4 regions of the Pedobacter sp. NJ-S-72 genome follow, and region 2 is predicted to be linked to each of the others. Evidence: riboswitches for the same ligand, from Rfam matches in the RefSeq annotation. Region 2 holds a riboswitch; each other region holds the start of a gene.
What was found. Region 2 has a riboswitch for S-adenosylmethionine ahead of metH (methionine synthase). Riboswitches for the same ligand answer to the same signal wherever they lie in the genome.
Positions count from the first base shown of each region.

Region 1: linked by a shared signal. The riboswitch ahead of ACWYN3_RS08235 (carboxypeptidase-like regulatory domain-containing protein) and the one ahead of metH (methionine synthase) in region 2 are both predicted to bind S-adenosylmethionine.
Region 3: linked by a shared signal. The riboswitch ahead of ACWYN3_RS31965 (carboxypeptidase-like regulatory domain-containing protein) and the one ahead of metH (methionine synthase) in region 2 are both predicted to bind S-adenosylmethionine.
Region 4: linked by a shared signal. The riboswitch ahead of ACWYN3_RS06155 (O-acetylhomoserine aminocarboxypropyltransferase/cysteine synthase family protein) and the one ahead of metH (methionine synthase) in region 2 are both predicted to bind S-adenosylmethionine.

Region 1 covers NZ_CM132681.1:1,238,365-1,246,434, forward strand. The annotation lists gene ACWYN3_RS08210 (DUF1735 domain-containing protein) at 1-852, opposite strand, end outside; gene ACWYN3_RS08215 (SusD/RagB family nutrient-binding outer membrane lipoprotein) at 874-1,395, opposite strand; gene ACWYN3_RS08220 (SusD/RagB family nutrient-binding outer membrane lipoprotein) at 1,773-2,474, opposite strand; gene ACWYN3_RS08225 (hypothetical protein) at 2,484-2,744, opposite strand; gene ACWYN3_RS08230 (TonB-dependent receptor domain-containing protein) at 2,702-3,781, opposite strand; gene ACWYN3_RS08235 (carboxypeptidase-like regulatory domain-containing protein) at 3,808-5,550, opposite strand; SAM riboswitch class I at 6,040-6,139, opposite strand; gene ACWYN3_RS08240 (peroxiredoxin family protein) at 6,289-6,801, opposite strand; gene ACWYN3_RS08245 (DUF4369 domain-containing protein) at 6,776-7,420, opposite strand; gene ACWYN3_RS08250 (DUF4303 domain-containing protein) at 7,486-8,001, opposite strand.
Region 2 covers NZ_CM132681.1:3,728,636-3,736,705, reverse strand. The annotation lists gene ACWYN3_RS24860 (META domain-containing protein) at 1-331, opposite strand, end outside; partial or broken gene metF (methylenetetrahydrofolate reductase [NAD(P)H]) at 406-1,358, opposite strand; partial or broken gene metH (methionine synthase) at 1,377-5,037, opposite strand; SAM riboswitch class I at 5,159-5,268, opposite strand; gene ACWYN3_RS24845 (Bax inhibitor-1/YccA family protein) at 5,481-5,822, opposite strand; gene ACWYN3_RS24840 (Bax inhibitor-1 family protein) at 5,822-6,235, opposite strand; partial or broken gene ACWYN3_RS24835 (hypothetical protein) at 6,286-6,857, opposite strand; gene murQ (N-acetylmuramic acid 6-phosphate etherase) at 6,867-7,673, opposite strand; gene ACWYN3_RS24825 (S41 family peptidase) at 7,849-8,070, shown strand, end outside.
Region 3 covers NZ_CM132681.1:4,845,790-4,853,859, forward strand. The annotation lists gene ACWYN3_RS31950 (TonB-dependent receptor domain-containing protein) at 1-1,062, opposite strand, end outside; gene ACWYN3_RS31955 (hypothetical protein) at 1,059-1,253, opposite strand; gene ACWYN3_RS31960 (TonB-dependent receptor plug domain-containing protein) at 1,557-2,078, opposite strand; gene ACWYN3_RS31965 (carboxypeptidase-like regulatory domain-containing protein) at 2,035-2,505, opposite strand; SAM riboswitch class I at 2,831-2,938, opposite strand; gene ACWYN3_RS31970 (carboxypeptidase-like regulatory domain-containing protein) at 3,369-4,100, shown strand; gene ACWYN3_RS31975 (outer membrane beta-barrel protein) at 4,160-6,625, shown strand; gene ACWYN3_RS31980 (SusD/RagB family nutrient-binding outer membrane lipoprotein) at 6,646-7,614, shown strand; gene ACWYN3_RS31985 (SusD/RagB family nutrient-binding outer membrane lipoprotein) at 7,607-8,070, shown strand, end outside.
Region 4 covers NZ_CM132681.1:933,739-941,808, forward strand. The annotation lists partial or broken gene ACWYN3_RS06125 (IS1182 family transposase) at 1-1,012, opposite strand, end outside; gene ACWYN3_RS06130 (hypothetical protein) at 1,244-1,411, shown strand; gene ACWYN3_RS06135 (Crp/Fnr family transcriptional regulator) at 1,417-1,806, shown strand; gene ACWYN3_RS06140 (RidA family protein) at 1,904-2,374, shown strand; partial or broken gene ACWYN3_RS06145 (homoserine dehydrogenase) at 2,618-3,861, opposite strand; partial or broken gene ACWYN3_RS06150 (homoserine O-acetyltransferase family protein) at 3,862-4,926, opposite strand; partial or broken gene ACWYN3_RS06155 (O-acetylhomoserine aminocarboxypropyltransferase/cysteine synthase family protein) at 4,951-6,269, opposite strand; SAM riboswitch class I at 6,525-6,637, opposite strand; gene ACWYN3_RS06160 (trans-sulfuration enzyme family protein) at 6,804-7,910, opposite strand; gene ACWYN3_RS06165 (hypothetical protein) at 7,974-8,070, shown strand, end outside.

The DNA.
Region 1 (8,070 bases), 2.5 Mb from region 2:
GGTGTTATTATAAGTTGACGCTTTCCATTGTTCTTGTCCGGGCTGATCTGCACTTGCAGGATTATTGCCCCAGCTTGAACTTGCTTCGGGATGATCTGCGGTAAAAAATCCTGAATTTAAACCTCCTGGAGTAGCTCCGGTTGCTTTATAGCCTGTAAGATTTTTACCATCTACAGTAAATTCAATGGAATAATTTGAGCTGCCAAGGTCTCCAAGAGGAGCAGAGACACTCTGTTTACCGGTGGTCGCTAACTTTTTAACCACGTTAATTGCTCTTCCTGCTGTAGGATGAAAGAACCATCCGGTAACTTTATAATCACCTTCATAGGCGTTTTTTGCGATTACCCGATATATTCCTGTACTGTAATTACCGCTAACTGTGCCGGATGATGAGGTTTTGATCGTAACTCCCAACGCATAGGATTTAGTAAAATCAAATAAGCTGGTTTTCAGCTTGAGGAGAAAAATACCGGTTTTTGTCCCTTTTGGTATACTTACATTATTGGAGGTAACAGTATATAGATTTGCAGGAAGTGGTGTATAGGCCGTACTTGATGCGTCATTATACTGAGTAACAGCGGTATTGTTAATCTCTACGTTTACAATTACATCACCAGGGGTTCCGTTTACTCCAGTATAGTTGATGGTTATTGGGAAATCTACTTCATCCTGCGCAGCAAAAGAGCGGCTTGTAATCGCATAAATGGTAGAAGTTGTTCTTGCTGGCAATTGTAGTTCAACTATTCCACTTGATCCGCCATCGGTAAATATGCCTTCTTCTTTGGTGCAGGAGGAGGTTATTATTGATGCGGCCAGGGCCATGATCCCGTATTTGCTTAAATATCTTTTCATATTATTATATATTTTGATCCACTAATTAAGATCCCAGAAGATCGGACTAGAGAATGCATTGTTAATTACTGGTGTATTTGGGTTTAGGTTATATTCTGTTTGCGGATAAATGTCGCGTACAGGCAGTTTATCTGGTCTTGGAGACGAAGACGAAATAGAAACAAAAGTGGTTGTAGCTGATCCGTTTGCCTGTATTTTCGGGTAAGCTGTCCTTCTGAAATCTGACCAGGCTTCAAAGCTGTTTATCGTATTGGATGCAATATATTTTTGCGTAATGATTGCTTCCAGACGCTGTGCTTTACTTGTAGCTAAATCATAATTAGCCAGATAGTTGCCTGCGTTTGCCGTCTGGTATGCTTTAGCATCCCCGGTTGGGTTTTGACCGCTTTCAATAGCGTTACTTGCATTGGTTTCCAGATACTGATAAGAAGCAAGAAGAATACCTTTGTCAAAGTTTGATTTGGCATCGCCAGATAGGGTATGGCCGTTCAGCGCTGCTTCTGCCAGAAGGAAGTAAATATCTGACGCAAGGAAGACTGGCACACCAAAAGCACGTCCTTTTAATACGCCGATTGTATTTGTTGCAGTTAGTCCTGTACCAGTGCCTGTATACCATGCTGAATACGTCGGTATAGCATTAGGATTGTTCTTTTCATCACCAAGCTGTCCTGTTGGTGTGGAAGGAAAGTTTCTGTAGATCAGAGAACCTCTTTTTGCATCGGTCAGTAACGGCCCATTATAAAAGGTATAGATATACTTTGATGGAACATAATATGTAGAAATACTACTTGCCGAACCAGTTACGCTGCTGTGGTAAAGGCCCCAGAAAGGATTTTGATTAGAAGCTGCATTGTAACCGGGATTGACAATCGCATTTTCCAGCAGAAAACCTTCTGTTGAAAAAGTAGTATAAGCAGTGGTTAAAAACTGCTGAGAGATGAACCTTCTGCACGAACCAGGATTCTCAGTTTGATGTTATTGGCAAACTGAATCCATTTGGTTAAATTTCCACCAAATAACACGTCCGAAGCACCATTGAGTGCAGTAACAGTTGTACCTGCATTGCCAGCATTAGCTTTTATTTTAGCAATAGCCTCATCCAGTTCTTTAACCAGGTTTTGGTAAACGGAGGCAGCAGCGTCAAATTTAGGAGCTACATTACCTGCGCCCTGCAGTGCTTCCGTATACGGAACATCACCATAAGCATCTACTAGTTTTTGATAGTTATATACTTTTCCGATATGCGCAACAGCATTTAATAAAGCTAGCTGAGGATCATCCTGTGAACTGGTGATGATATATTGATAATCCTTCAGGTTGCCAAATACATTGCTCCACAAGGTGTTGTTTGAAGTAGAAGTGAAATTATAAGAATAAGTATCACTAAATCCGCTTAAACCTCTGCCAGGCAGCAGATTATATCCGACAAGCAGAGAACCATAACTATTATAAGTGATCGTATTTGCAGCTGTTACGGTAAGCGCATTGGGTAAGATAAGTATGGGTTTCATGGTGCTGCCTGTCGCACTGTTTGGATTGTCGTTGATATTGAGATCTTTCTTGCAGGCAGTTACAAAGCTTAATAAGCCCAGTATGGTGAATATATTAAAATACTTTTTCATAGTGTGATGTTAAAGGGTTACGGATAATGTTGCGCCAAAATATCTTGTAGGCGGGGTTTGAGATAGTGTGGACACACCGACTGCATTGTTGTCATTTGCGCTATAGTCAGGATCGGTATATTCATTGGATTTCGGAACCCATAACAACAGATTTCTGCCTTGTACGCTTACAGTAACTGCTTTTACTGCTTTGATATTAGCGAGCAAACTCTTTGGTAAATTATAGGCTAATGAAAGTTCTCTCCATTTCCAGTAGTTTCCAGAGTACACGTAATTGCTTGAAATACTTCTGTTTGGTGCGCCCTGGTCCAAAAGCCTGTTCCTCCGTCAGAAATCGTTACACTGTTATTTGCAACGTACTTCCCGGTTGCACGATCAAGGTAGGAGGAGTTTGGAAATACGAAACGCTCTCTGTTATAATAAGCACTTCGTGCTGATGAACCAGCAAAGTCAAAGTTATTACCTTGTGATATGGAAGCCACTTTGTAACCACCTCTATATTCAAACAAAGTTGATAAGGTAAAGTCTTTCCAGGAAACCTGCATATCCAGACCAAGGCGATATTTTGGAGAAGTGTTGCCCAGGTTCTGTGATTGTGGTGCTTTAGATGGATATCCTGTATTGGCATCTACAATAACGCGCCCCTGATCATCACGCAAATAATCTGTAACTATAATTGAATTGACCTGCTGGCCTTCAACAGCATAGATTACGCTGCTTCCGTTGATACTGATTGTTTTTAAGGTAGGATGCAGGGACTTCAATAGGTTTTTATTGCTTGTGAAATTACCGCCAACTACCAATTTCCAGTCATTGGTTTTGACAGGGGTAATGTGCAGAGAGGTTTCAATACCTTTATTGGTTACTTCTCCGGTATTGATCAGATAGCTGGAAAACCCTGTAGAAACTGGGATTCCGGCATAAATAGCCTGACCTTTTGTGCTTGTGTAATAATAGCTCAGACTGGCTTCAATACGGTTATCCAGCAATCTGAAATCAGTTCCCAGCTCATACCCGTTAGTCGTTTCTGGTTTCAGATCTTTCGAAGCTAAAGTACCATCCTGAGTAAAGTATGTGCCGTTGCTGAAACCAGTTACTGAATTAAATACGGGTTCCAGACTATAAGGGTCAATATTGATCAGACCTGTTTTGGAAACGGCTCCTCTGATTTTAAGATAGTTGATGAGTTTGGTTTCTTTTAGAGAAGGAAAAGCATCAGACACTACAAATGATACATCTGCTGCCGGGTAAAAAAACGATCTGTTTTGTGCGCTTAACAGTGATGTCCAGTCATTTCTGCCACTCAAATGAAGATATAAATAGTCTTTATAACCTAATGTAGCATCAGCCCAAAGGCCGTATAGTTTACTTTTTTAGAATTACTTTCTGCTGCAGTAGCTACTCCTGTACGGTTACCAACGTTATATAAGTCAGGAATAATTAATCCGTTAGCACCAACACCTACGTTTTTAGCAGTCTTATTGACAGAGGAAGCCCCCAGAATTAAATTAAGAGAGAAGTCTTTGAGATCCTTTTTGATGTTGATCAGGAAGTCATTGCTAAATCTGGATGTTTGATTTGCATCGTCAGAAACACTGCCTGCGAAATTACTTTTGCCTAAAGATTGTGAATAATCAGAGTAGATACCTGCTGCTACACTTGTTTTTTGAGTATAGTAGCGGTTAGATAAACCGGATCTGTAAGTGAAGTTTAACCATGGGAGCGGAGTCCATTTTACTTCTAACTTTCCTGTCAGATAAGAGTTTTTGGATTTTCGGCGGTTGTTGGCAGCATCCCAGTAAGGACTTCCAAAAAATGGACTATAGAAACCATCAAGGCTTGAATATTTGCCGTTTTTCCAATCTTTATATTCTAAGATGGGAATGTTTGCAGGAACATTGATCAGATCTGCATAGACTGCATCGGTTGCGCTTGTAATATCATAGTTGTTTTCTATATAGTTAGCAGAGTAGTCTATATTCAGTGATGGAAGAATCTTTCGGGTTCCGTTAAACCGGACAGAAGTTCTGGTGTATTTATCACCAGGTGTGGTTCCTTTGCCATTCAGGTATTGCCCTGCAACATAGGTTGTTGATTTATCATCTCCTGAGGAAACAGAGAAGTCAGACTGGTTACTTATTCCTGTTTCCCAGAAATCATTCCGGTCTGATCTTGGCGAATAGACAGCTTGCTGTTGTTCTCCATTAGCTAATGGAAATCCAAGCGGCCTTAAACTGCCATCAAATGCAGGCCCGAATTGCTGATTCTCAGTAGGGCTGAAAACCTGTCCATCGGATGTAGATCCGGCACCGAACCTGGTTTGGAGTTTAGGAAAGAAACTTACTTTTTCTAAAGTCGTGGTATTTGAAAAACGAACAGTCGGTTTCCCGTTTTTACCTTTTTTTGTAGTGACCAGTAAAACTCCGTTAGATGCCTCTGAACCGTATAATGTAGCGCCGGCTGCCCCATTTAGTACAGAGATTTCTTCTATATCTTCGGGGTTCAGGTTGTCTAATATTGTGCTGGGAACAACTACGTTATCAACGACAACCAAAGCTGTGTTATCTCCTGTAAGTGAGCGGTTACCTCTTAATACAAGCCTGTAGTTAGGGTTAACTCCGCTGGAAATAGCATTTGCCTGTAATCCGGCAATTTTACCTACCAGGCCTCCTGAGATTGTTGGAGACTTACCTTTGGAAAGTTCTTCGGAGGTTAATCTAGTTGCGGTATAACCTTGTTCTTTTGGTTTACGAAGGATACCACCCGCTGAAACCACTACTTCATTTAAGTTGTTATCGTCAGGGGTAAGGGCTATTGCTACTGTCGTTTTTCCATTGAGTTTATGTTCATACTTTTTGAAGCCGATGAAACTGACAATCAGAATATCTTCTGATCCTGAGCTTTTAATGGTGAATGAGAATTTCCCATTTGCACCTGTTACGGCACCCAGATTGGTATTTTTCAATTTTACACTTACCCCAGGCAGGGGTAAACCATCTTCGGTAGAGGTTATTGTTCCGGAAATTGTTTTTTTTTTCTTGCTGTGCCTGAGCCATATTTGATATAGCAAGCACAAACAAGAATATAAAGAGTTTGAGTAAAGTCTTTCTCATTGTTGATTTTCGTGAAATTTTGGGTATAGGTTGTTTAGGTCAGTTTAGAAATCTAAATAACTCGTTAATAAAATCGTGAAGGATATTGATTATCTGCTATCTCCTAACAGCTAGGATTTGATATACGATTGAGGATATCTGTGGGCACGGGGTAGGTAATTGTTATTTTCATTATATTTGTTTGAGTGGTTTAAAACATTAATTAATTCGCATTTGTGTTGGATAACCGTTATATCTCAATAAGGAGCGGGCTCTAACCGCTCCTTATTATTTTAAGGTTTGTCATTTGAAATTTTAAGAATTGTAATTTATTGCATAGTATGCTCCTTTCCTAAAAAGAATAAATCTGTTAATTTTATATCTCGTTAATTATCGTTCTTTTCTCTAAGAAAGCCGTCTGGCTTTATAGCTGAATCGGGATGGAATGAATGCTTCGTCAATTGAATAATTCATACTTATCTTTATTACTTACGTAATAAGGAATTAGCACCTTGTAAGGAACAGGTTGCTAAGACATCGATGGGCCTTTCCCTCCGTCTTTCTTGATAAGAATTGTAATTGTAAGAACTGATTATAAGACAAAAGTAGTCATAAATAATAAAAACTACTAATTTAGTATACTTTTATTTTCTCTCTGTCGTTCGTCTATATTTCCGAGGTTGTTTCCTCGCATTAAACTGCGATCAGAGAGCGAGAGAGGCCTATTTGGATTTTACATCAAAGATTTCTGCCAGCTTATTCTGAAGATCTTCTTCTCTTAAACCTTTGGCAATAATTTTTCCGGAAGGGTCAATCAGGAAGTTAGCTGGTATAGATCTGATCCCGTATAATTTTGCTGCTGCATTATCCCAGAATTTTAAATCTGAAACATGTGTCCAGGTAAGTTTGTCGTCTGCGATTGCTTTTAACCATGCATCTTTTTTGCCGGGCTGATCCAAAGAAACTCCTAATACTGTAAATCCTTTGTCTTTGTACTTGTTGTAGGCAACAACTACATTAGGATTCTCTTTTCTGCAAGGGCCACACCATGATGCCCAGAAATCAACTAAAACATATTTTCCTTTAAAGTCTGATAGTTTTACCGGCTTATCATTTACATCGTTCTGTGTAAAATCTATAGCTTGTAAACCTACTTTTGTTTTTTTTGCGGCATCAAAGAAACCGGCAATATTTTTTCCTGTACTGGTTTCACGAACCTTGGGGAGATAGTCCATTGTATAGCTGTTCTGCTTCTGATTGCACTTTTTCATCTGTAGCCAGTTGAGACAGAACTACCAAACTGATGTAAGAATCTGTGTTTTTACGTGCAAAATCAAGGTAAATAGGAGTCAGGCCTTCTGAAATAGAATCATGACGTTTATAAAAACTATCCAGGAAAGCTTTATCATTTTTCTGCTCGGGGGTGAACTTATAATATTCTGCGCTTAGTAGTGCAAGCTGATCCTGAACAGGCTTTGAGATCGTTTTAAGCTTATCATTATCATTGTTTATCAAAGAACCGGTAACTGTAGCTTTTTTTAGTGAGTCGGTGGAGGTTATGGTAATATTAGCTGGCTCCAGATAAAAGGAGAGTGCATCATTTTTGGTTCCTTTAACACCTGATTTTTTAAATAAAGTACTTCTAACCGGGTCTTTGATTTTCCCGTTGAAAGCAAACACTCCTTTTTGTGCTGTAGCAGAATCCAGAATGCTTTTTCCGTCTGCATTATAGCTCAGGAAGACTTTAACTCCCGGGAGCAGACCTTTTACTTCTCCTTTTAAGCTAAATGGTTGCTGCGCCATGACAGCAAATGGGAGCAGGGTTCCGACTAGTAGTATAGATTTTCTCTTCATAATATAGGTTTAAGACTGATTGAGTTACAAAGATAAATAAACACTACTAAATTAGTATACTTTATTTAAAGTAAATTGCTCAATCTTAATTCTGCCTCTTCGAGATCTTCGTCATGGTCTACACAGAACACTTTAAAACCATCTGTTTTAGGTATTTTATTGAATTCTTCTGTTTTTATAAATTCTATTAATGTCTTAGAAAAAAGAAGCAAAAGGGTTTCTGCAATTTCATTATCTGGTTCATTTTCTTCATCTTCCTCACCAAATAACTCCTCTTCAGAGAGAACGTATTTTGTTGAAAAACATTGGTATTCCCAATCACCAATACTATATCTTAAATCATAAACCTCATCCTCAGATTGATATGAATCTTTATACTTCCCGTTTTGATAATCAGCTAAAGTTGCAGAAAATGCTTCTTCAGTGTTAAAGCATAAATTTACTTCTGCATATTCTGCATTGCAGTCAAAAGCGAAAGCGTAAAACACCTTGTCTGGATGTTCTGCTAAAAATTTAAGTACTTCATTCTTTGTAAATTCAAGCAGTTCGTTTTCTATAGCTTTATAATCTATTTTTTGCATGGTGATATTTTTTAATATAATATTCAGTAAACATCGTTTTTGTTTCCGTCAAGGAGTGACAAGTTGTTA
Region 2 (8,070 bases):
AAACCGTCTCTCCTTCGCCAGGACAGGCCATTTTTGTGACCGCCATTGGCTGATTGAAGTTGATTGAGGTGTCATCTGCATTCAATTTTCCTGAGAACGAATTACAACTGCTGTTTCCACTTACTTTTTTATCAGCAAGGTCAAAAACTAATGTTGGTTTTTGACCAGGGTACAGGCCATTAAAAGCTATCCTCGGACCTGAAATATAATTCAGCTCCCAGCTCCCTCCAAGTTTGGATAAATCTGAACTCGCTTCTACTGTATTCTTTAAAGCATTACAGGAAGTTAAAGTGCCAATAACTGTAAGTACTATCAATGTCGTCCTTCTCATATCGTTCTTTGTAGAGAACGAAATATACAAAGAATCTGCCAAATATTATTCAGGAGCGTAATCTGACCAATAAATTAGAAAACTGCGCGGGCAATTCTTTTAGTTGGTTCGGGATTACTCATGGTATAAAAGTGCAGTACCGGAGCACCAACTTTGATTAACTCTTTGCACTGCTGTATCATCCATTCTATTCCTACCTCTTTTACATCCTTCTCATTTTTACATTCCTGCACCGCTTCTGTCAGATCTTCGGGCAGGTCGATATGAAATATTTTTGGTAAACTGATCAGTTGTTTAGAGGAAGTGATGGGTTTAAGACCGGGAATAATGGGGACATTTATCCCATTTGATCTGCATTGGGCAACAAAATCACAATATTTTGCATTATCGAAGAACATTTGTGTAACGATAAACTCTGCACCCATATCTACTTTTTGTTTCAGATATTTAAAATCTGTTTTAAGGTTTGGTGCTTCAAAATGCTTTTCCGGGGTAACGGCTACGCCAATACAGAAATCAGTTTGAAAGGCCGAATGATCTTCAAACAAATACTTCCCGTTATTCATATCATTTACCTGACCTAATAAATCAGTTGCATAAGCATGTCCGCCTGGTGTAGGTATAAAGGTTGAGTCTGCATGTCTTGCATCTCCGCGTAAAACAAGGACATTGTCGATGCCTAAGAACTGAAGGTCAATCAATGCATTTTCGGTCTCTTCTCTGGTAAAACCACCACAAATTAAATGCGGCACCGCATCTACTTTGTATTTGTTCATAATTGCAGCACAGATCGCTACTGTTCCGGGGCGTTTACGGTAAGAAACTTTTTCCAGTAAACCGTTATCATGTTGTTTATAGATATAATCTTCTCTATGGTAGGTCACATCAATAAAAGGGGGATTAAATTCCATTAAAGGATCAATTGCATCATAGATATCGGTGATGCTTTTTCCCTTAACTGGCGGCAGCAGCTCAAAAGAGAACAAGGTTTTACCTTGGCGTTGGTTATGTGTTCGGTGATCTTCATTTAAGTTTTGTTGTGAGGTTAATAAGCTAAATTCGGACTAAGCCATCTTTCTGTATCTTCAAGAGACCTGTTTTTTCTGACTGCGTATTCTTCTACCTGGTCTTTGGTTATTTTTCCCAGGCCGAAATATCTTGATTGAGGATGTGAGAAATAGAACCCGCTTACAGCTGCGGTAGGGTACATGGCAAAACTTTCTGTCAGGCGAAGGCCTATCTTTTGTTCTGCTCCCAATAAGTCAAACAGCGTTTCTTTTTCCGTATGATCCGGACATGCCGGATAACCTGGTGCCGGACGAATACCTGCGTATTCTTCTTTAATCAGATCTTCATTGGTCAGATGCTCATCTTCTGCATAACCCCAGTAATCTTTACGAACTAACTCATGTAAGTGTTCAGCAAATGCTTCGGCAAGTCTGTCAGCTAATGCTTTTGCCATGATACTGTTGTAATCATCATAGTTGGCTTCAAACTCTGCAACCATTTCATCACAGCCAATACCAGTAGTGACTGCAAAACCACCAAAATAATCCTGAACTCCATCTTCTTTGGTCGCAACAAAATCTGATAAAGCATAATAAGGTTCTCCGGCAACTTTCTCCGCTTGCTGACGCAGCGTATGGATCGTTACTGGTTTATCGTCTACATCCAATATAATATCATCGCCTTTGGCATGTGCAGGCCAGAACCCGATAACTGCTTTAGCAGTTAACAGTTTCTCGTCAACAATCTTTTGCAATAAGACACGTGCATCATCGTATAGTTTTTTTGCTTCTACGCCGACTGATTTATCATTGAATATTTTAGGGTAACTGCCTCTTAATTCCCAGGTATGGAAAAAAGGAGTCCAGTCAATATAAGGGACAAGGGTTTCCAGTGGATAATCCTCGAACGTTTTGGTTCCTGTAAACTTAGGTGCCGGAGCAACAAGGGCAGGGTCAATGGCAAATTTATCCGTCCTTGCTTCCGCGATGGACTTAAAACGTTTATCATTACGTTTATTTAAATGCGCTTCACGGGCTTTATCATATTCCTGTTTGATATTATCAATATAGCCACCGCGCGTTTCTTCGTTCATCAGTGTACTGCATACGGTTACACTTCTGGAAGCATCCAGTACATGGATAGCTGGCCCTGAATAATTAGGCGCTATTTTCACAGCAGCGTGAATTCTGGAAGTGGTTGCACCACCAATAAGCAGGGGTACAGTAAAACCTTCACGTTCCATTTCTTTGGCAAAATGTACCATCTCATCCAGTGATGGGGTGATTAATCCACTTAATCCAATAATATCGGCATTGATCTCTTTTGCTTTTTTAATGATCTCCTGAGCGGGAACCATCACACCCATATCAACGATCTCAAAGTTATTACAGGCAAGAACTACTCCTACAATGTTTTTACCAATATCATGTACGTCACCTTTTACAGTGGCCAGTAATATCCTTCCGGCTGATGAACTTTGGTTACCCATCGGGGTTATCCAGTTTTTCCTGTTCGATAAACGGAAGGAGATAAGCCACCGCTTTTTTCATTACCCTGGCAGATTTTACAACCTGGGGAAGGAACATTTTTCCTGCTCCGAATAAATCACCTACTATATTCATTCCGTCCATCAAAGGACCTTCAATTACGTGAATAGGGCGGTCATATTGTTGTCTTGCTTCTTCTACGTCGGCATCCAGGTATTCAATAATTCCTTTCACCAAAGAGTGGGAGAGACGGGATTCTACTGGCGCTTTTCTCCACTCTTCATCCTTAACCAGCTCTTTTCCTTTAGACTTTACAGTTTCTGCAAAGTCTACCAGACGTTCTGTGGCATCATCGCGACGGTTTAATAACACATCTTCTACACGTTCCAGCAGTTCTGCAGGAATAGCTTCATATACTTCAAGCATCCCGGCATTCACAATCCCCATATCCAGACCAGCTTTAATCGCATGGAAAAGAAAGGCAGAATGCATGGCCTCACGTACTGTATTATTTCCTCTGAAAGAGAAAGATATATTGGATACACCACCGCTTACTTTGGCATAAGGCAGGTTTTCTTTGATCCAGCGTGCTGCATTGATAAAATCGACAGCATAATTATTATGTTCTTCCAGTCCTGTAGCTACAGTTAAGATATTCGGGTCAAAAATGATATCTTCTGCTGGAAAACCTATTTCGTCTACTAATATATCATAGGAACGTTTACAGATTTCTTTTCTGCGTTCAAAGTTGTCGGCCTGTCCATTTTCATCGAAAGCCATCACAACGATAGCGGCACCGTAATTCATAATCTTACGGGCACTTTCACGGAATTTATCTTCTCCTTCTTTTAATGAAATAGAGTTGACGATGCCTTTTCCCTGTAAACATTTTAGGCCATTTTCAATCACACTCCACTTAGAGGAATCGACCATGATTGGCAGTTTAGAAATATCCGGTTCTGAAGCAATAAGATTAAGGAATTTAGTCATTGCGGCTTCGAATCAAGCATCCCTTCATCCATGTTGACGTCAATAACCTGCGCACCACCTTCTACCTGTTGTCTGGCAACGGTCAGGGCAGCTTCATAGTCACCACTTAAAATTAACTTAGAGAATTTTGGGGAGCCCGTGATATTGGTTCTTTCACCAATGTTGACAAACATGCTGTCGGGCGTAATGGTTACGGGTTCTAATCCGCTTAAACGTAGGTAACGAGGTATTTCTGGTATTTGTCTTGGAGTAATGTTTTTAGCTTTTGCGGCAATAGCAGCGATATGCTCTGGCGTGGTGCCACAACAACCACCCACAATATTGACGAAGCCGTTCTGAATAAAATCTCCAACCATCGAGGCTGTTTCACTTGGCATCTCATCGTAAGCACCAAATTCATTTGGTAATCCCGCGTTTGGATAAGCAGATACATAACATGGTGCTTTTGCAGCCAGTTCTTCAATATGGGGTCTCATGTCTTTTGCGCCAAGGGCACAGTTTAAAGCCAATGCTTAAAGGGTTTGCATGAATAATTGAGTTCAGGAAAGCTTCTACAGTCTGACCGGACAGGGTTCTGCCTGAAGCGTCTGTAATTGTTCCGGAAATCATAATTTCGATTTTTCGGTCAATGACTTCTTCATATCTTTTGATCGCAAAAATTGCTGCTTTAGCATTTAGTGTATCAAAAATAGTCTCAATTAACAGCACATCAGAACCGCCGTCAACCAGACCTCTGACTTGTTCATAATAGGCATCAACCAATTCATCAAAGGTTAAAGCCCGGTATCCCGGATCATTTACGTCTGGTGAAATAGATAGGGTACGGTTGGTTGGCCCAACGGCTCCGGCTACAAAACAGATCCGGTCTGGATTGGCTGCCATGAACTCATTTACTGCTTCTTTAGCAATTTTAGCCCCTTCAAAGCTCATTTCATAATCGAGCTCCTCCATCTTATAATCCGCAAGGGAGATCCGTTGCGTACTAAAAGTGTTGGTTTCAATAATATCAGTACCTGCTTTGAGATATTCGGTGTGTATGGCCTTAATAATATCGGGGCGTGTAATATTCAGCAGGTCATTGTTACCTTTTACATCGCATGGGTGATCTGCGAACCGCGCTCCTCTGAAATCTTCTTCAGTCAGGATATAGCGCTGGATCATGGTGCCCATAGCACCATCGATGATTAGTATTCGTTTTGCAAGCTCTTCTCTTATGCTCATTATCTGTATTGATGGATAGCCATTTTTCCGTATTAAAGCAATTATAATGCAATGCAATAATCGAACACAGAAAAATTTTATATAAACAGGCCTAATCAGAAATCCGGTGTCGGATCGAATTAACTTATCTTTCAAGAACAACCGAAGCTGCTCGAGTAGAATGTAGCACCTTGTAAGCACAGGTTGCTAAGACTTCGTCGGGTCTAATCCCTCCGTCTTTCTTTATAAGCTGGCTACAAAAATGCAACAAAGAAAAATCATTTCCAAGAAAATAGAGTTTAAAGCATATAAAATTGCAAAAATCAGGCAAATGTACAGTGGGTACGGAACAATGTTCTGTGGTTTTGAGAATGTAAGCTAAAAGGGAAATGGATATTAAATTCATAAAAAAAAGCTGGAAGGATTTTAGTCCAGCCAGCTTTTTTATAAAGTTTTATTCTTCCTTATTTTCTTCCTCCGAAGATTCTCAATAAGAAGATGAAAATGTTCAGGAAGTCAAGATATAGGGATAAAGCACCCATGATTGCTAATTTTTTAGTGTCATCAACAGCCATAGTACCGCCGTTTTCTTCGATACCAGCACCGATACGTTTTAATTTCTGAACATCATAAGCAGTTAATGCAGTGAAAATCGCTACACCGAAGAAACTCATGATATAGTCAAAACCTGAACTTTTCAGGAACATATTAATTACGCTTGCGATAACCAAACCAACTACACCAATCATTAAGATTGATCCGAATTTGCTTAAATCTGTGTTTGTGGTATAACCCAGGATAGCCATTAATTAAGCCAAAATATCCCTGCGGCAGCAGCAAAACAAGCTACTACTGAAGTTGTAGTATAAATCAGCAGGATAAAACTCAAACTAACACCAGTCAATAGTGAATATAGAATAAATACGCCCACTAAAGCACCATAGGATAGTTTACTCAGTCCTGCACTCATTAAAAGAACTAGTCCCAGTGGTGCAAACATTACTGCATAACCTATAATTGACATTTTACCTGTTTCCGGGTTAAGAAGGTATTGAAGCATTTCAGGGGTATTGGCCATGTACACAGCTGCAAATGTAGATATACCCAGTGCTACGAACATCCATAAAAACACATTAGCAAAGAATTTCTTTGCAATAGTTCCTGATTGGTTTTCCACAAAAACTGATTGTTGTGACCAATTATTATTATTGTTATCCATGTTATTTTAAAATTTAATTAAATATACGAATCTATTTGTATCAGCAAAAGCTATGCCCCTAGTCTTTTTGTCAGAATTTCTTCAACTTTATGGAAATTTGAAGAGGTTTGGCTGTTCTCCATGCCAATTCGTCAAGTTCGCCACCGAAATTAATATAGTAATCGATGTTGCTGCTTCTGAATTCTTCAATTACATGGGGGTTGAAATTTACACCGGTGATCCATCCATCTTCCACATCCTGAAACCATTCTTCATAATAGCTATCCTCTGAAGCATGAAAATTAAGGATGTTTTCTCCGATCAGGATGAACTTATTGATTCCTTCGTCAATCATCAGCTCCAGTATCTCGCGTTTTAAAAGCATGATATCATTTCCTATCGCATCATTCCATTCGCCGATAAACTCGATGATTGCGAAATTGTGATCGTAATCAACAAATAAAACTTTAATATAAAGTGTATTTGATCCAAAATCATCCCATTGCGGATGGATAAGAAAGTTATATAACTGTTTATCGAAATAAAACTCTGAGTATTCTGTATTGTAAAATGGTGACCTGGGGTCTTCCGCGGCTATATAGTCGTCGTCACGCCAGCGGTAAAAAGGTTCTATTTCGTGCATAGTTTTTTCTTATTTAGTACCGGCTTCAACAGCCTTTCTTACACTTCCATAACGAATAAGCAGGTCCTCAGCTTTTTTGTAATCGATATGAAGTTCGTTCATGACCATTTGTGTTCCTCTGTCAACCAGTTTATGATTAGTTAGCTGCATATCCACCATTCTATTGCCCTTGACACGCCCTAATCTGATCATTACTGTAGTGCTCAGCATATTGAGTACCAGTTTTTGAGCAGTACCAGACTTCATCCGGGTTGACCCCGTTAAAAATTCTGGCCCTACAACCACTTCAACGGGAAAATCACTGACTTCAACTACAGGGCCGCCTTCATTACAGATGATGCAGCCTGTCAGTACTCCGTTTTCTCTTGCTTTTTTTAATCCTCCAACTACGTAAGGAGTTGTTCCCGACGCGGCAAGACCAATCAGACTGTCTTTAGTATTGATTTCGAATTTTAATAAATCTATCCAGGCTTGTGCATCATCATCTTCCGCATTTTCAATCCCTCTTCTCAGCGCCTGATCTCCACCAGCAATAATTCCAACAACCAGGTCAAAAGGAACACCAAATGTTGGCGGGCATTCAGAAGCGTCAACCACACCTAACCGGCCACTTGTACCTGCACCAATATAAAATAACCTTCCTCCGTTTTTCATCCGCTCTGCTACAGCAATGGCCAGTTTTCCAATCTGTGGAATAGCTTTTTCTACTGCAAGAGGAACTGTTTTGTCTTCGTTGTTTATACTTTGCAGAATATCAAGCACTTCCATCTGATCAATATTATGGTACTTTGATTCTTGTTCAGTGATGCGTATCATAGTTGTTTGTTTTTTGATAAAAAAATCGTCAATTTCTTTTTAACAGGGAAATATGAATACAATTCGGGGTGATTTATGGCTGAATATTTATAAACAATTGGGGATTGAAATTAAATATGAAACAATTACAATTCTAACGGGTTAATTACTTAATTGACAGCGTAATTTCATAGCTTTGTGCAAAACTATCTCAGTGAAACCAACTACCCGTAAAAACCTGCTTATCGCGATCACTTATTCTGTAACATTAATAGGTGGTATGTTTCTGGGTTATAAGTTTTTAAAAGACCAGGGTTTCACATTCGAACGCAATGTGCAGTTTGCTGATAAGAATTCGAATAAAGTTGACGAAATTATCAATCTGATCAATAGAAATTATGTGGACGAGATCAATGCC
Region 3 (8,070 bases), 1.1 Mb from region 2:
ATCTCCGGTTGCGTTTCTTTCATAAGCAGTGCCGAAAATTGTTCCGTTGGCTGGCTGTCCAACAGTAGCCAGTATCTGAACTGATCCGTCTGATCCCAGCTGATAACTTTTTAAGTCCTGATAAAGGTCTTTTACTTTACTGCGGTTCATCGAGTAATTTACATTGATATCCCAGGTAAAGTTTTTTGTTTTAACGGGTGTAATTCCTAATTGCGCTTCGATTCCTTTATTATTAATTGTCCCGCCGTTAACCAGCTTTTTAAGGAAACCCGTAGTCGGACTAACATCCAGACTTAAAATTTGGTTAAAACTGTTTGTGTTGTACACACTGAAGTCAAAGCGTAACCTGTTTTTAAAAAAGCCCAGTTCAAAACCTGCTTCTGTCGAGTTGGTCGTTTCTGGTTTCAAATTGGGGTTCAGATCTGTATCGCTAAGGTTTTGCTGTGGATTACTGTCAAATGGTGCAGTAAATGAATAATTGTTATATAATTGGTATGGGCCAGCATCTTTACCAACCTTAGACCACCCGCCGCGAAGTTTTGCGAAATTAAGGACATCATCGTTCTTAATGTCAAATGCTTCGGTAAGGATTAAACTTGCATTTACTGAAGGATAGAAATAAGAGCGGTTTTGAGGAGGCAAAGTAGATGACCAGTCATTACGTGCAGTTAAGTTTAAGTAAGCGTAGTTTCTAAAGCCTAGCTGTGCAGAGCCAAATGTACTGTATACACGTTGTTTGGTGTAAACATTAGAAGAAATAAGCGGATCACGCGAGTTGCTTAAAGTATAAAGATTATTAATGGCCAGCTTGGGTGCTTTCTGGTCATTATTTTCAAAAGTAGTTGTACGTATATTTCCTCCTAATAAAAGGTCAAGGTTAAAATCTGAGTTCAGTTTTTTATTAAAATCCAATCTTCCTTCGGTATTGTTTTCGCTGAAGGTATAGGCATCTTCTTCATAAGAACCAAATGGGGTGCCATTTGTTCCATAGGCGATTTTGATTTTTCTGCGGTCTGTATAATAATCGTTTCCTGTTCTGAAGTTTGCAGATAAACCATCTATTTTTTTTTATAATTTAATTCCGCGCTTCCAATCAGCCTGTTACGGACCTGGCCAACTGTGTTCTCGTAAGCAACAAAATATGGATTGCTATAATAGCTGTTATTCCAGTTGATATTATTTCCAAAGGCATCTTTATAGGTTTTTAACTTGTCTACGTCAACCTGACGACCGAACCAGGTAAACTGCAACATTGTACTGCTTGCTCTTTTTCCACCTGAACCAGGCAGGTTAGCAGCACTGCTGTTTACATAATTTACTAAGGCATTGAAAGTTAATTTTGGCGTTATTTTATAGGTTGCATTTAGGAGGAAGGAGTTTTTTTTGATTGTGATGAATTTGGAATAACACCTGTTTGATCCAGATTGTTGTAGGAGAAACGTAAATCATATTTATCTCCTGATCCTGAAATAGCGATGCCATTATTAAGGGTACGACCCGTATTAAAGAAATCGCGTACATTACTTGGATGTGCGATAAATGGAACTGGTGTGCCATTAGAGAAAAAATTGCGGAATTAAACGTCCATCTAATCTTGGTCCCCAGCTTTCATCTACACCATCATTAATGCCTCCGCCTTTACCATCTACATAACTGAATTGCCCGTTAGCACCCTGTCCGTATGAATTCTGGTACGATGGGATGGTTAATAAAGTTGAAAATGTAGCATTTGAATTTACACTTATCCCCAATCCCTGTGCATTTTTACCTTTCTTAGTTGTAATCAATACGACACCAGCAGCAGCTCTGGACCCATAAAGGGCAGCCGCATTAGGCCCTTTTAGGACACTCATAGATTCAATATCTTCAGAATTGATATCTGAAATTGTATTGGCAAAATCGCGTGATCCACCTGTGCCTAAATTTTGTGCATTATCTACTGGTACCCCGTCAATAACAAATAATGGCTGATTATAACCTGATATGGAAGTTTCTCCTCTGATGATGATCCTGGATGAACCCATATCGCCCTGACTATTGGTTACCTGTACACCGGCTACCCTTACCTGATAAAGCATTGATCAGATTCGTTTCTTTTGCCTCAGATAAATCCTTTGATTTTAGCTCCTGTACTGAATAACCCAGTGATTTCTTTTCTTTAGGGATGTTCAAAGCAGTAACAACAACTTCACTTAAGGCGTTTGAAGATTCTTCCAGCTGAACAGCAAACGAAGTTGCTGTTGTTATTTTAAGCTCCTGATTGCTATAACCAATGGATACGATTCTTAGTATATCGTTTGGTTTAGCGGTGATACTGAATTTACCGTTGCCATCTGTCTGGGTACCGATATTTGTTCCTTTAACGGTAACACTTACCCCAGGGATAGGTTGCCCGTTAGATTTCTCTGTGACCACTCCAGAGATTTTTGAGGATTGTGCCGCAGCAGTCTGTACGATTAGAAAGGATAGTATTATCCCAAATAAGTATTTGTAAGTTTTATACATATCTAATTGAATAGCGGAATCATGTTCCGGATTTAAAAAATGGTGTGTTATTTTAAGATCGCTGATCAGCTGATCAGCGATTATTTGTTATGCGTTAACAACAGCAGGTTTTCTGCATATAGCTGTAAGACTGCATATATAGAAGATGTATTGGAGCAGAGCTGCTCTTAAAATGGGTGTGTAATTGTGTTTTCATCGAATTATATAATTGTTGTGTTTATTTCATCTGTATTTATGATCCGGATATCCCCTGAAGGTTTTTAATCCCAGAAATGATTAAGGAAACAGATGACAGTAAACCAAATTATTATATGATTATAGCTGTCACTTATCTTTTCCGCTTCATGTGGATAGGAGTTAGCACCTTTTACGTTATATTGTATAGGTTGCTAAGACTTCATAGGGCCTTTCCCTCGGTCTTTCTGGATAAGTAAAAATCAATGAACATTTTAAATCTTTGGCAAATATATAAATAAACTACTAAATCTATAGTATTTATTTTGTTAATGATGTTTTCTGAGATTTGGCAGACAAATGCTAAGGGATATTTTAGAGCAGATTTACAAATTATGAGGTAGTTCAACTAAAATGCACGAATGTTTGTAAGAAATAGTAGTATTTCTCTTTAAAGTGACATAATGTGAAATTGTTGACTATTTAAAGAAGGGCAATTCTCTAATTATTGCGTTTTTCATATATTATTTGATGTTTTTTAGTGAAAAATGTAATTTTTAATAAGTAATCGGGGTTTTTTTTTGTACTACATATGTAACTTTTGTGTTAAAATAATTTTAAATTTTTTTTTTTTGACTGCTAAATTATTTTACCTTACGGACGAATCACTATTAAAACCTAAATTTTTTATGAAAAAAAAAAGACTACTATTTTTCTGTGTCTTTTTGCTGTTTGCTATACAAGTAAACGCGCAAGATAAGACAGTAACGGGGACTATAACCTCAAAGTCCGATGGAATGCCACTTCCAGGTGTTACCATCCGTGTTAAAGGAGCGAAACAAGGAGCAATGAGCTCTACAAATGGAAAGTTCTCCATGTCTGTTCCAAAAGAGTCAACTACTATTGATATCAGTTACATTGGGTATGTTGCTCAAAGTATAACCATTCCGGGGTCTAATATTGTAAATGTTTCTTTATCTGAAGATTCAAAGCAACTGGAACAGGTTGTGGTTACAGCAATGGGTATTTCCCGGAAAAAGAATGAGCTGCCATTTGCTGCTCAGGAATTGAAAGCTGAGGAAATTACCAGAACAAGAGATATTAACCTTGTAAACTCATTAGGTGGTAAAGTTGCTGGTTTAGATGTTAAACGTAGCAATGCCATGGGTGGATCAACAAATATTGTTATCCGTGGTGCCAAATCCATTACTGGTAATAACCAGGCGTTATTCGTAATTGATGGTGTTCCCGTGTCAAATGCAAGTTCCAACACTGCCGATCAGAATTCGGGCCGTGCTGGTTATGATTATGGTAATGCAGCATCAGATATCAATCCTGATGACGTAGCTTCAATGACTGTCCTGAAAGGTGCAGCTGCTACAGCACTATACGGATCCAGAGCTGCAATGCCAATGGTGTAGTTATCATCACCACAAAGAAAGGAAGCAAAAATTCAACCAATATTACTGTAAACAGTGGTGTGACTTTCGGAAAAATCGATAAATCTACATTTCCAAAATATCAGACAGAATATGGTCAGGGATATGGCTCTCCGGCTACAGATGGAGACGGTAATGTTGTTCCAACACCAGGTTTCTGGTACAGGGACGTTTTTGGTACAGGTAAAGTAATGACTCCTCAGTTTAGTGCTGATGCTTCTTACGGTCCTAAATTTGATCCGGGCCTGTTGATTTATCAATGGGAATCATTGGATCCTTATTCTCCAAAGTACAAAACAGCTACACCATGGGTAGCGGGTGCTAATGACCCTTCAACTTTTTTCCAGACCGCTGTTACCTCTAACCAGAGTGTGAGCATTGATGGAGGTGGTGAGAAAGGTACCTTTAAAATTGGTTACACCCGTAACGATGAAAGAGGAATCCTGCCTAACAGTAAGATCACTAAGAACCTGTTTAACTTCGGTAGTACTTATGAAATTACAAAAAATCTTACCGTTAATGCTTCTGCAAATTACTCTAAAGTAGATGGTTTAGGCCGTTATGGTACTGGTTATACCGGGTTAAATCCTATGCAGGGTTTCCGTCAGTGGTGGAACGTAGCTGCTGATATCAAGGACCTGAAAACTGCGTATGAGAGAAACAATAAAAATATTAGCTGGAACTGGTCAGATGCAACTGGAAAAGGTCCTATCTATGCAGATAACCCTTATTTTAACCGTTATCAAAACGTTGCAGGCGATACAAGGGATCACTACTTCGGTAACGCTGGTCTGAATTATAAAGTAAATGACTGGTTTGATGTTATTGGCCGCGTATCTTTTGACGGGACTTCCAGCATGCAGGAAGAACATATTGCTATTGGTAGTACACAACTTCCTCTTTATTCACGTACTAACGGAACATTTGCAGAAACCAACTTTGACCTGTTGATGAACTTAAACAGAAAAATTTCTGAAAATATTTCATTCAAAGGTTTATTGGGTGCCAACTTACGCCGCAGTAAATTAACAAGCATTACGGCTAAAACGAATGGAGGTCTGGTTGTTCCAAACCTTTACTCTTTATCTAATTCAGTGAGTCCGATTGAAGCTCCTCTGGAGTTATTGGAAAGAAGAGCTGTAGATGGTTATTTTGCGAGTACTACATTCGGCTTTAAAGATCTGTTCTTTTTAGATGCAACAATCCGCAGAGATCAGTCTACAACTTTACCTACTAATAAAAATTCTTTCTGGTACCCATCAGTAGCAGGAAGTTATGTTTTCTCTAATTCATTGAAAGATCTGACCTGGTTATCTTATGGTAAGGTGAGATTAAACTATGCTGAAGTTGGTAATGATGCACCTCCTTTAAGTATTTTTGATACTTATTCTAAACCAACCGGATTTGGTACTATTCCACTTTTTGCTGTGGCGGATACAAAAAATAACGGGGAGTTAAAACCTGAGCGTACTAAAAGTATAGAGGCGGGTCTGGAAACGGCATTCCTGAAAAACCGTTTAGGATTTGAGCTGACTTTCTACAAAACAAATACTGTAGATCAGATTACACCGGTTCAGGTATCTTCTTCAACTGGTTATCTGAGAAAATTTGTGAACGCTGGTGAGGTACAGAATAAAGGGATGGAGGTATCTGCATTCTTTATTCCAGTAAAAACAAGAGATTTCTCATGGACATTGAACTTGAACTGGTCAATGAACCGCAGTAAAGTTGTTTCTCTTTTTGAGGGGGTATCTAACATACCTATTAACTATGCTTCTGCAACTGGTGCTACTACGCTATCAGGTTCTGTTACCTATAATGCCGCAGTTGGAGAGCCATACGGTATAATCCGCGGAACAAATTATATTTATAAGGACGGTAAACCTGTTGTGAATGCCAATGGATACTATGCAGCTACATCAAGTGCATCAGAAATTATTGGTGATCCTAATGCAAAATGGATGGGTGGTATTGGAAACACATTCAAGTATAAAAATGTTTCCTTAAACTTCCTGATCGATATCCGTAAAGGTGGTGACCTGTGGTCATTGGATCAGTGGTATGGTCAGGGAACTGGTTTGTATGCTAGTTCTGTAGGATCAAACGATTTGGGTAATCCGATAAGAAGTTCACTGGCTAATGGTGGCGGTATTATTTTACCTGGTGTTTTAGCTGACGGTACACCAAATACGAAACGTATCGACGTGTCTACTTCTGGTAGTTCTGCTTATGGTTATCCATTGAATCCACCACGTGCTTCAGCGATCTATGATGCAGGTTATATTAAATTAAGAGAGCTGGCTTTAAATTACGCTTTACCTGCTAAACTGGTTAGTAAACTGCGTGCATTTAAAGGTATCGATGTTTCCCTGATCGGACGTAACCTTTGGATCATCCATAAAAATGTTCCTTACGCAGATCCTGAAGATGGTTTAAGTTCTGGTAATGTTCAGGGCTATCAGAGGTGGGTCTTACCCGGCGGTAAGAACTTTTGGTTTCAATGTTAGATTTAAATTATAAGAAGATTATGAAAAAAATATATATCATTTTAGTAGCAGCAGCATTGTTCAGCTCTTGTGCTAAAAATATGGGAGACTACAACGTCGACCAGAAGAAGGCAACTGCGGTTCCTGGTGTTATGTTTGTCTCCAATGCGGAGAAAAACTTTACTGATATCCTGACCACTCCAAACGTAAACAGTAATGTGTTCCGCTTTTTTTATGTACAGTACTGGACCAGTACTGAATATTTGGATGAGCCAAGATATAATTTAACAGCAAGGGCTATACCTGCAGCACTTTGGGATGCAGTTTATCAGAAAGTAATTGTCAACCTGAGGGAAGGTAAAAAACTTATAGAGGCAGATGCGCTGCTTAATGCAGATATAAAAGCCAATCAGGTTGCGCAGGCAGAGATCCTGGAAGTAATGGCATGGTCTACTTTAGTCAATGCATTTGGAAATGTTCTTATAGCCAGCCAGGCAATGGATATTAATATCGTTAATCCAAAATATGATGACGCTGCAACGGTTTATAATGATCTGCTGGTACGTTTAGATGCGGCACTTGCGAAATTAAAACCTGCTGCCGGTGGTTTGGGAACAGCTGATATTATCTATAAAGGTGATATCAATGCATGGGTTAAATTTGGTAATTCCTTAAAATTAAGACTAGGATTAATCATTGCAGATAAAGACCCGGCAAAAGCTAAAACTGTAATTGAGTCTGCAGCAGCTAATGTTTTCAAAAGCGCAGCTGATAATGCAGTTTTTAAATACCTTGGCAGCTCGCCGAATAATAACCCTATTTCAACAAATGCGAATAGCTTATTGACAAAAAGACAAGATTATGTTGGAGCTAAACCATTCATTGATAGGTTAAACGTGTTGCAGGATCCGCGACGTAAAGGATTTTTTACGACAATCGGTGGTAACTTTGTCGGAGGAAATTACGGGGGTCTCTCTCTAACTCTTTGGGAATTGCTCTACGATGACTGACAAAATCATTTCTCTTGATTTTGAAGCATTGTTGCTTGACTACCCTGAAACCGAATTTGCGCTTGCAGAAGCTGTCGAAAGAGGATTCAATGTTGGTGGTACAGCTGCTGACCATTATAACAAAGCGGTAACTGCTTCTATTCTTTACTGGACTGGAACTGCAGATGAAGCTACAACCTATCTTGCCCGTCCGGATGTTGCTTATGCAACAGCTAATGGAAATTACAAAGAGAAAATTGGTACTCAGAAATGGATTGCACTTTACAACAGAGGTTTCGAGAGCTGGACAGAATGGAGACGTTTAGATTTTCCTAAACTGGCACCGCCAACAGCTGCTACTGCTCCTGCGGGACAAACTGTACCTGCTGGTTTAACTATACCGTTACGTCTGATCTATCCAATCGGAGAACAGACATTGAACGGAGCTAACTATTCAGCAGCAGCTGCTGCAATGGG
Region 4 (8,070 bases), 2.8 Mb from region 2:
GGGTTATTGAAGGGTTCAGCTTTGCTACTATCTTTATGTTCTGATCGTCGTTGTCTTTCAGTATAAGGTTTTCCTTACCGGAATAAGCTGAATCACCGATTATCGTATCTACCTCGATTCCATTATCCTGACTTATTTCCAATAGCATTGGCAGTTCAGGGCCATCACCTTTTTCACCAGAGGTGACCACTGCAGCTGTAATGATGCGTTCCTCTGTCATGGCCAGGTGGGTCTTGTAGCCAAAGAATTTGCTGTCAGCTGATTTATGACCGGTTCTGGCATCCGTATCTTTAGAGAGCGTATAGTTTTCCTGTGTATCTTCCACAGTCTCTTTCAATAGATTTAACTTCTCTTTGATCGCTGGAATTGAACTTAATGTATGATCTGATTCAATAGCTTTTCAAGCTCCTTACAGTAAGCCAATTCCTTTTCCAGCTCAGCCGAATCGTTCTTTTTCGGCATGCGCTCTTTCATGTGTTCATCTATACTGTAAACCGCTTTTCGCAACAACTTTGAGCGTTCTCTCAGCACCTCAAGTACGGAATATGGATTTGATCTGGACAGAGAATGGGTAGCATCAACAATAATAGATCTGGACTTAATAATACCCTTTTCAAGGGCTATAGCGACCGTTTTTCCGATCAGCAGGTTCAATAAATCTGTATCCTTCAAACGGAGCTTTCGGAACTTAGTCAATGAACTGGAATTGATAACTTCATCCTCAGGAGCCATGTCAAGGAAATATTTGAAGGACATATCGTAGCGCGAGCGCTCAACCACATCAACGTCCGAAACAGTATAGATTGTTTTCAACAACAGGTATTTGAACATGCGCACGGGACTTTCCGCCATACGCCCATTATTTGAACAGTATTTGTCCAGCAGTTCTTCGTAGAGAAAAGGTGAAATCTATCAGTTCGCTGATCTTGCGAAGCAGATTGTCCTTGGGAATGATCAGGTCATATAACCTCGAAAAGGAACTGAACTGAAGTTCTTGTTGTTGAGCTAACATCTAAAAGCATTTCTAAATCGAACTTTAAGATAAAAAAAAGCGAGCAGTAAACCTTAGTTTTTCTGCTCGCTTTTTAACCTTTAAATCTAAAGGACTTTTTCAGTGCCCTCCCATAGATCAGCCTCCTTTTTTTTGCTTATAACCCATATCCCATATCTCATAACCCATTGCCAATTCTTGTTTCCGGGCAAATATCTTAACTTTACGACCATCATTGATAATCATTCAACAGTGCATAACAAACTAAGGGAACATATAGAGAAGATCATACCACTTAGTGATGATGAATTTACATTTGTGAGTACTCATTTTACCATTAAAAAGTTTAAGAAACATCAGTTTCTTGTTCAGGAAGGTGAAGCTGTAAAGTATTCTTACTTTGTGTTTCCGGGCTTTTAAAACTTGTGCATACAGATAGTACAGGCAAGCAGCGCATTGTTTCTTTTGCTATGGAAGACTGGTGGGAAAGTGATTATTACGCCTTTTATACTCAGACTAGGGCAACATTATCACTAGAATGCCTTGAAGATACCGAGGTCTTGTGTATAACGTTTGCAGATTACAAAAAGCTATGCGATGGTCTCCAAAAGATAGAACGTTTTTTTCTTGAGAAATCAAACTTTGGATTTATCGGGGCACAGCGGCGTATCATATCGTGGTTAACATCTAACTCTAAAGAGCGGTATGAGCAGCTCCTTAAACAATATCCCTCACTTATACAGCGCGTACCCAAAAGCGTTCTGGCTGCCTATCTGGGTGTTTCCCGCGAAACCCTTAGCCGGTTATCTCCCTAGTGTGACATACCTCACATGATAATCGTGAGATATGTCAAGAGTCAATTCCAGGTGTTATCAGCAAATTGCGGTGTAAATAATTTTGTACGCAATCATCATGAAAAAAGCAGCAAAACTGTTAGCATTAGCATTAATAACTAGTGCACCAGTACTCGCACAAACTCAAAGCACTCATCAAATGGAAAAAAGAATCACTAATCCCTGGCAATGGCAGGATCAGCGTAGTTATGTACAGGCTGTTGAAGTAAAAAACGTAGCAAGTACACTATACATTTCGGGGCAGACCGCTATAAGTGCCGATGGAATATCAAGTAACGAAGACATGAAATCCCAGTTAATTCAGGCTATACAGAACCTGGAAAAAGTAATCGGCGATGCTGGTTTTGAAAACAAAGGAATTGTCCGGTTAAATATCTATACCACTTCGACAGCAGAGCTCTGGCCTAACTTCCATATTTTGCAGGAATGGATAGCTAAGTACGGCATTAAGCAGGCAGTCACCTTATTAGAAGTAAAAAGCCTTTTCGAAACTTTAAAAGTTGAACTGGAAGCTACGGTTGTGAAATAACCTGAGGCAACTGTTTTGAAATAATCAGTCTCGTCATTAGGTTTTTCTAACCAGTTTTTCTTTTTTTTCTTTCTTTCTTTCTTTCTTCGCAACCCAATCCTTAACCTCCCTGTATGTACGAGGAAACGGTTAGAGAAAAAAAAAAAACGCTTGCTGGTTTTCTGACATTGTTCATTCTTCATGAACGCGGTCAGAAAACCAGCAAGCGTTTTTTTCTTTCCGATTACAAGAGCCCGAGGGAGTCTAGTTGAACAGGACTTCTTCTCCAGCTATAACCTCTATCTGTTTATCCGTATAAGTGAATCTTCCTGTGTGCGCCACAAAAACATCCTTCTGAACAAGCAGATCCTTATTCGCCAGTAATGATTTCAAACTTACACTACCGATCACATATTTGAAATCGTTCCTTGAAAATCTCTCTACAATATTCTCAATTTTCAATTTCTCGACCGTATACTCATGCGTATATCTCAAATAGATTTCAATATTTACATTATCAGTGTGGATCAACCCATTTTTCTGATGAACTTTTTTTTATACTCATATCTGTATCCATATCTCAACGCAGCGATATCAGATAATACAGCAGCACCAGTAGGGTGGCCGCCAGCGCCTTTTCCAAAGAAGAATTGTTTATCCGCAAAAGCAGCCTGAACAGTAACCCCATTGTACTCATTCTCTACATTAAACAAGAAATCATCAGACTTCACAAATTTAGGCAGTACGTAAGTTACTACCTGTTTCGTACTTATCTTACGCGCAGTAGGCACAAGTTTAATCTTATAATTCTTTTCTCTAGCATATTGAATATCCTGTTCCGACAGATTCTGGATACCAATATTCAAGATCTTGTCAGGATTAATAAACAACCCATAAGCATGAGCAGTAGCGATAGCCAGTTTAAACTTAGGATCATAACCACCAACATCCATGATCGGGTCAGTTTCTGCAAAACCAAGATCTTGTGCTTGTTTCAATGCCACATCATAAGGCATATTCTCATTGAATATTTTAGATAAAATATAGTTAGAAGAACCATTGAATATGCCACTTATTCCATGCAGAAGCTCATTATCATAATACTCCTCCAGGTTTCTGATGATTGGAATACTACCACATACTGCACCCTCATAAAGCAATGATGCACCATATGTAGCTTGTAATTCCACCAATTCTTCCAGATGATTCGCGATCATTTTCTTGTTAGCAGAAACTACATGTTTTCCACTAATCAATGCTTTTTTAGCAATAACAAATGCCGCATCCGCATCATCTATCAATTCAACGATTGTATTGATCTCAGGATTATTCAGAATCTCATCATGATCCGTGGTGAAAAGTCCAGCGTCCAGACTACGTTTTTTGTCAGGATTTTTAATCGCTATTTTAATGATTTCCAGGTTTAGATCCTGGCCACGGATGATGTCATGTAGTCCCTGTCCCACAACTCCAAAACCGAATATTCCAATTTTAAGTTTCTTACTCATTTATGCTGTTTTATGCAGTTTAACAATTTTTTTATTTACACTTCCTTTAGAAAGTTGCCTATTATATTAGTAAGTATATCTGTTTCAATTAAAAAGCCATCATGGCCATAAGCCGAATTGATGCTGTGGAATTCTGCTCCGGGAATATGCTTCCCTAAGAACTCCTGTTCCACTAAAGGAAATAGGAAATCATTTTCAATTCCGATAACCAGTGTATTAGATTTAATCGAATTTAAAGCATCAACAACACTTTTCCTTCCTCTGCCCACATTGTGGCTGTCCATTGCTTTGCTTAAATACCAATAGCTATAGGCATTGTATCTTTTGCAAAGTTTTTCTCCCTGGTAATTCTGGTAAGAAGAAGCGCGGAAGCCATCCGTTTTATCATTTACACTTTCCAGTTGAGTGGCACCATAAGCCTCATAAGTACGGTAAGAAAGCAATGCGATACTTCTTGCCACTTTTAACCCTTTAATTCCGCCATCAGGTTTTTGCGCATAAAAACTTCTGTCAGCAGTAATCGCAAGGCGTTGACTCTCATTAAAAGCAAGCAATTCCCCATGGGGAGTGAAAAGCATTAGTAGCTACCAGGATCAGGTTTTCGATTTTGCTTCCATCAATAATAGCCCATTCAGAAGCTTGCTGGCCGCCTAATGATCCTCCAATCAGTACTTTTATCTTTTGAATTTCCAGATGTTCGGCAAGAAGCTGATGTCCGTGAACCATGTCTCTGATGGTAAACTCAGGGAAAGACAAGTAATACGGATTTCCTGTTACCGGATTAATGCTCAGTGGATTGGTACTGCCATAATGAGAACCAATAACAGTTGCACAGATAATGAAATGATCTTCGGGGTTAAATAAGTTTTTTTCTCCAAATAAACCCTTCCACCAATCTAATACGTCCGCATTTGCAGTTAAAGCATGGCATGCCCAGATGACATTATCTTTATTGGCATTTAGCTTTCCAAAAGTCTGATAGCTAATTTGTAACCCACGCAATTTCTTTCCGTTTTCCAGTTTAAATTGCTTTGGGTGGTTATATATGTGTGTTGTTGATGACATTCTTTTTTCTAGCTGTTTTTATTCTTAAAGCGATTTTCCGGATGATAATTTTTCAAAAGCCTGTTCAAAGTCTGCTTTAATATCGTCGATATGTTCAATTCCTACAGATACTCTTAATAATTGCGGAGTGATACCGGCAGCAGCCTGTTCTTCTTCACTTAATTGCTGATGCGTAGTTGCTGAAGGTTGTATAATTAATGTTTTTGCGTCACCTACATTGGCAAGGTGACTAACCAGCTGAAGTTCGTTTACAAATTGAACGGCTTGTTCTTTACCCCCGTGTAACTCAAATGAAAGCACAGCGCCAAATCCATTTTTAAGATATTTCTTTGCATTTTGATGATAAGGGCTGCTTTCAAGACCAGGATAAAAAACCTTTTTGACTGCCTCATGATTTTCAAGCCATGTAGCCAGCGCAAGCGTGTTGTCAACGTGTCTTTGTACACGTAATGATAAAGTTTCCAATCCCTGGATAAGCAGGAAGGAGTTGAAAGGAGAGATGGCAGGGCCGAAATCTCTTAACCCTTCTACTCTGGCGCGGATAATAAACTGGATATTTCCAAAATCACTGCCAATACCAAATACATCATTAAAGACAAGGCCATGGTAACCTTCAGAAGGGGAGGTGAACTGTTTGAATTTACCATTTCCCCAGTTATAGTTTCCGCCATCAATAATTACTCCGCCAATACTTGTTCCATGTCCGCCGATCCATTTAGTTGCAGATTGAACCACTATATGTGCGCCATGCTCAAGAGGTTTGAATAAATAACCTGCTGCACCGAAAGTATTGTCAACGATTAATGGCAGATCATATTTTTGTGCGATTAAAGACAGTTTTTCAAAATCGGGGATACTGAATGATGGATTTCCAATGCTCTCCAGGTAAATCGCTTTGGTGTTTTTGTCTATTTTGGCTTCAAAGTCTTGTGTGTCATCGCTTTCGGCAAATCTTACTTCTATTCCTAAACGTTTGAAAGCAACTTTAAAAACTGGTTATAGCTACCACCATACAGATGAGGAGAAGAAACAAAGTTGTCACCTGCTTCCAGTATATTATTTAATGCGATAAATTGAGCAGCCTGTCCCGAAGCAACCGCTAAACCAGCAACACCACCTTCCAGTGCAGCTACACGTTTCTCGAAAACGTCGGTTGTGGGGTTCATTAAACGGGTATAAATATTGCCAAATTCTTTTAGAGCGAACAGGTTTGCGCCATGTTCTGCACTTTTAAATCCGTAAGAAGTAGTTTGGTAAATTGGTACGGCTCTTGAACCAGTTGTTGGGTCAATTTCCTGACCTGCATGAAGTTGTAATGTTTCGAATCTATAATTTGCTGACATGATTTCGCTGATTTAAAGATGATAAATGGACTTTATAGACAGATACGGGGTTTTATGCTATTGCAAAATCCGTATAAGGGATTGCATACCTCTGAAAAAAGGCCTTCCGGTTGAAATAAAACTAATTTTACGTGGAAGATTGTTGTTGTTAGCCGATGCAACAACACATACATGCAATAATTTGCAGGTGTTTAATCGTGTAAGAAACAGGTTCGCCTGATTGTGATGGTTGGTGATTTGTTTTCATTTTGTCTTAATTTATCTTTCCAGAAAACACTATGTTAACTGGTCAGGAATTGGCACCTTCTCCATTTGGGAGGGTTGCCAGTGGGTCACGGAGCCTGTCTCTCGCCACTTCTTTATAAATCAAACCCAGATTGTGGGTTGACTTGAATAGCTTTCACTATATAATTACAAATGTAGAGCTTTTGTCTCTAATCTCAAAATAATATTCTGAAAAATAATTAAGATTCTGTTTGTAAGTAACTTAAAATGAATATTGTACCCTGTTAAAATGTGGTTTAGCATGTTTTTTTAGGCTAAAGCCTGCTCCAGATCAGCAATAAGGTCATCAATATGTTCTAGTCCAACAGATATCCGAATTAAATTCTGTGGGGTTTTAGTGTCCGGGCCTTCTACCGAAGCGCGGTGTTCAATTAAACTCTCTACACCACCAAGGCTCGTTGCCTGGGCAAATAGTTTGACCTTATTGACTACTTTTCTCGCATCCCCCCTGACCAATACAGATAACATACCGGAAAATCCACCCATTTGTTTTTTTGCGATTTCATGCTGAGGATGAGAAGGGAGTCCGGGGTAAAATACAGCCTCTACTTTTGAGTGTGCAGATAAATATTTTGCAAGTGCCATACCATTTGCTGCATGTCCCCGCATTCTGTATGGTAAGGTCTTGATACTTCTTAATAACAGGAAGCAATCAAAAGGAGAGGGTACCGCGCCGCCAGTTTGCTGAATATTTCTGATTCTTTCCCATAATTCATCCTGAACAGCAGTGACTAAAATACCACCCAGCACATCACTGTGGCCGCCAATATATTTAGTAGAAGAATGCATGACAAGATCTGCGCCATGCAGAATAGGATTTTGGAAACAAGGAGAAGCGAAAGTACTGTCACAGGCAAAGGTTAATTGATGCTTTTTAGCTATTTCAGAAACAGCAGATAAATCTGTAACCTTTAATAATGGATTAGAAGGTGTTTCAACCCATATCATTACTGTGTTGCTTTTGATATGTTTTTCTATTTCACTGACCACAGTAAGATCAATAAAATCTATGCTCAGTATTCCCTCAAAAATTGACTGCAATTGTTTTTTGAAACCCCAGTACATATCATCAGGTGCAATAATATGGCTACCCGGAGGTAAGGCCTGAAAAACAGTCATTCCGGCTGTATTTCCAGAAGAAAAAGCACATGCATCTGCACCTTTTTCCAGATCAGCCATTACTTTTTCCAGTGCAGAACGGTTAGGGTTGCTGACACGGCTATACATATGTCCGCCAGGGTAGCTACCATTTTCATCCCTGAAAAATGTAGTTGAGAGGCTAATTGGCGGGGTTACATCCCCTGTGGCACTGTGGGTTAGATTTCCGGCATGTATAGCAATCGTTTCTGTCTGCATAGAATTTAGGTTTTTGGCGTTTTTTGGCAGGATTTATGTAAGCTGTTTTCGAAAATACAAGATATGAAAAGAATATTAGTTATAGCGGCCATTTTATGTAGTTCATTGATGGTTTTACAAGGCTGTTCACCTAAGGGTGGTGCAGGTGCTACCTTGAAAA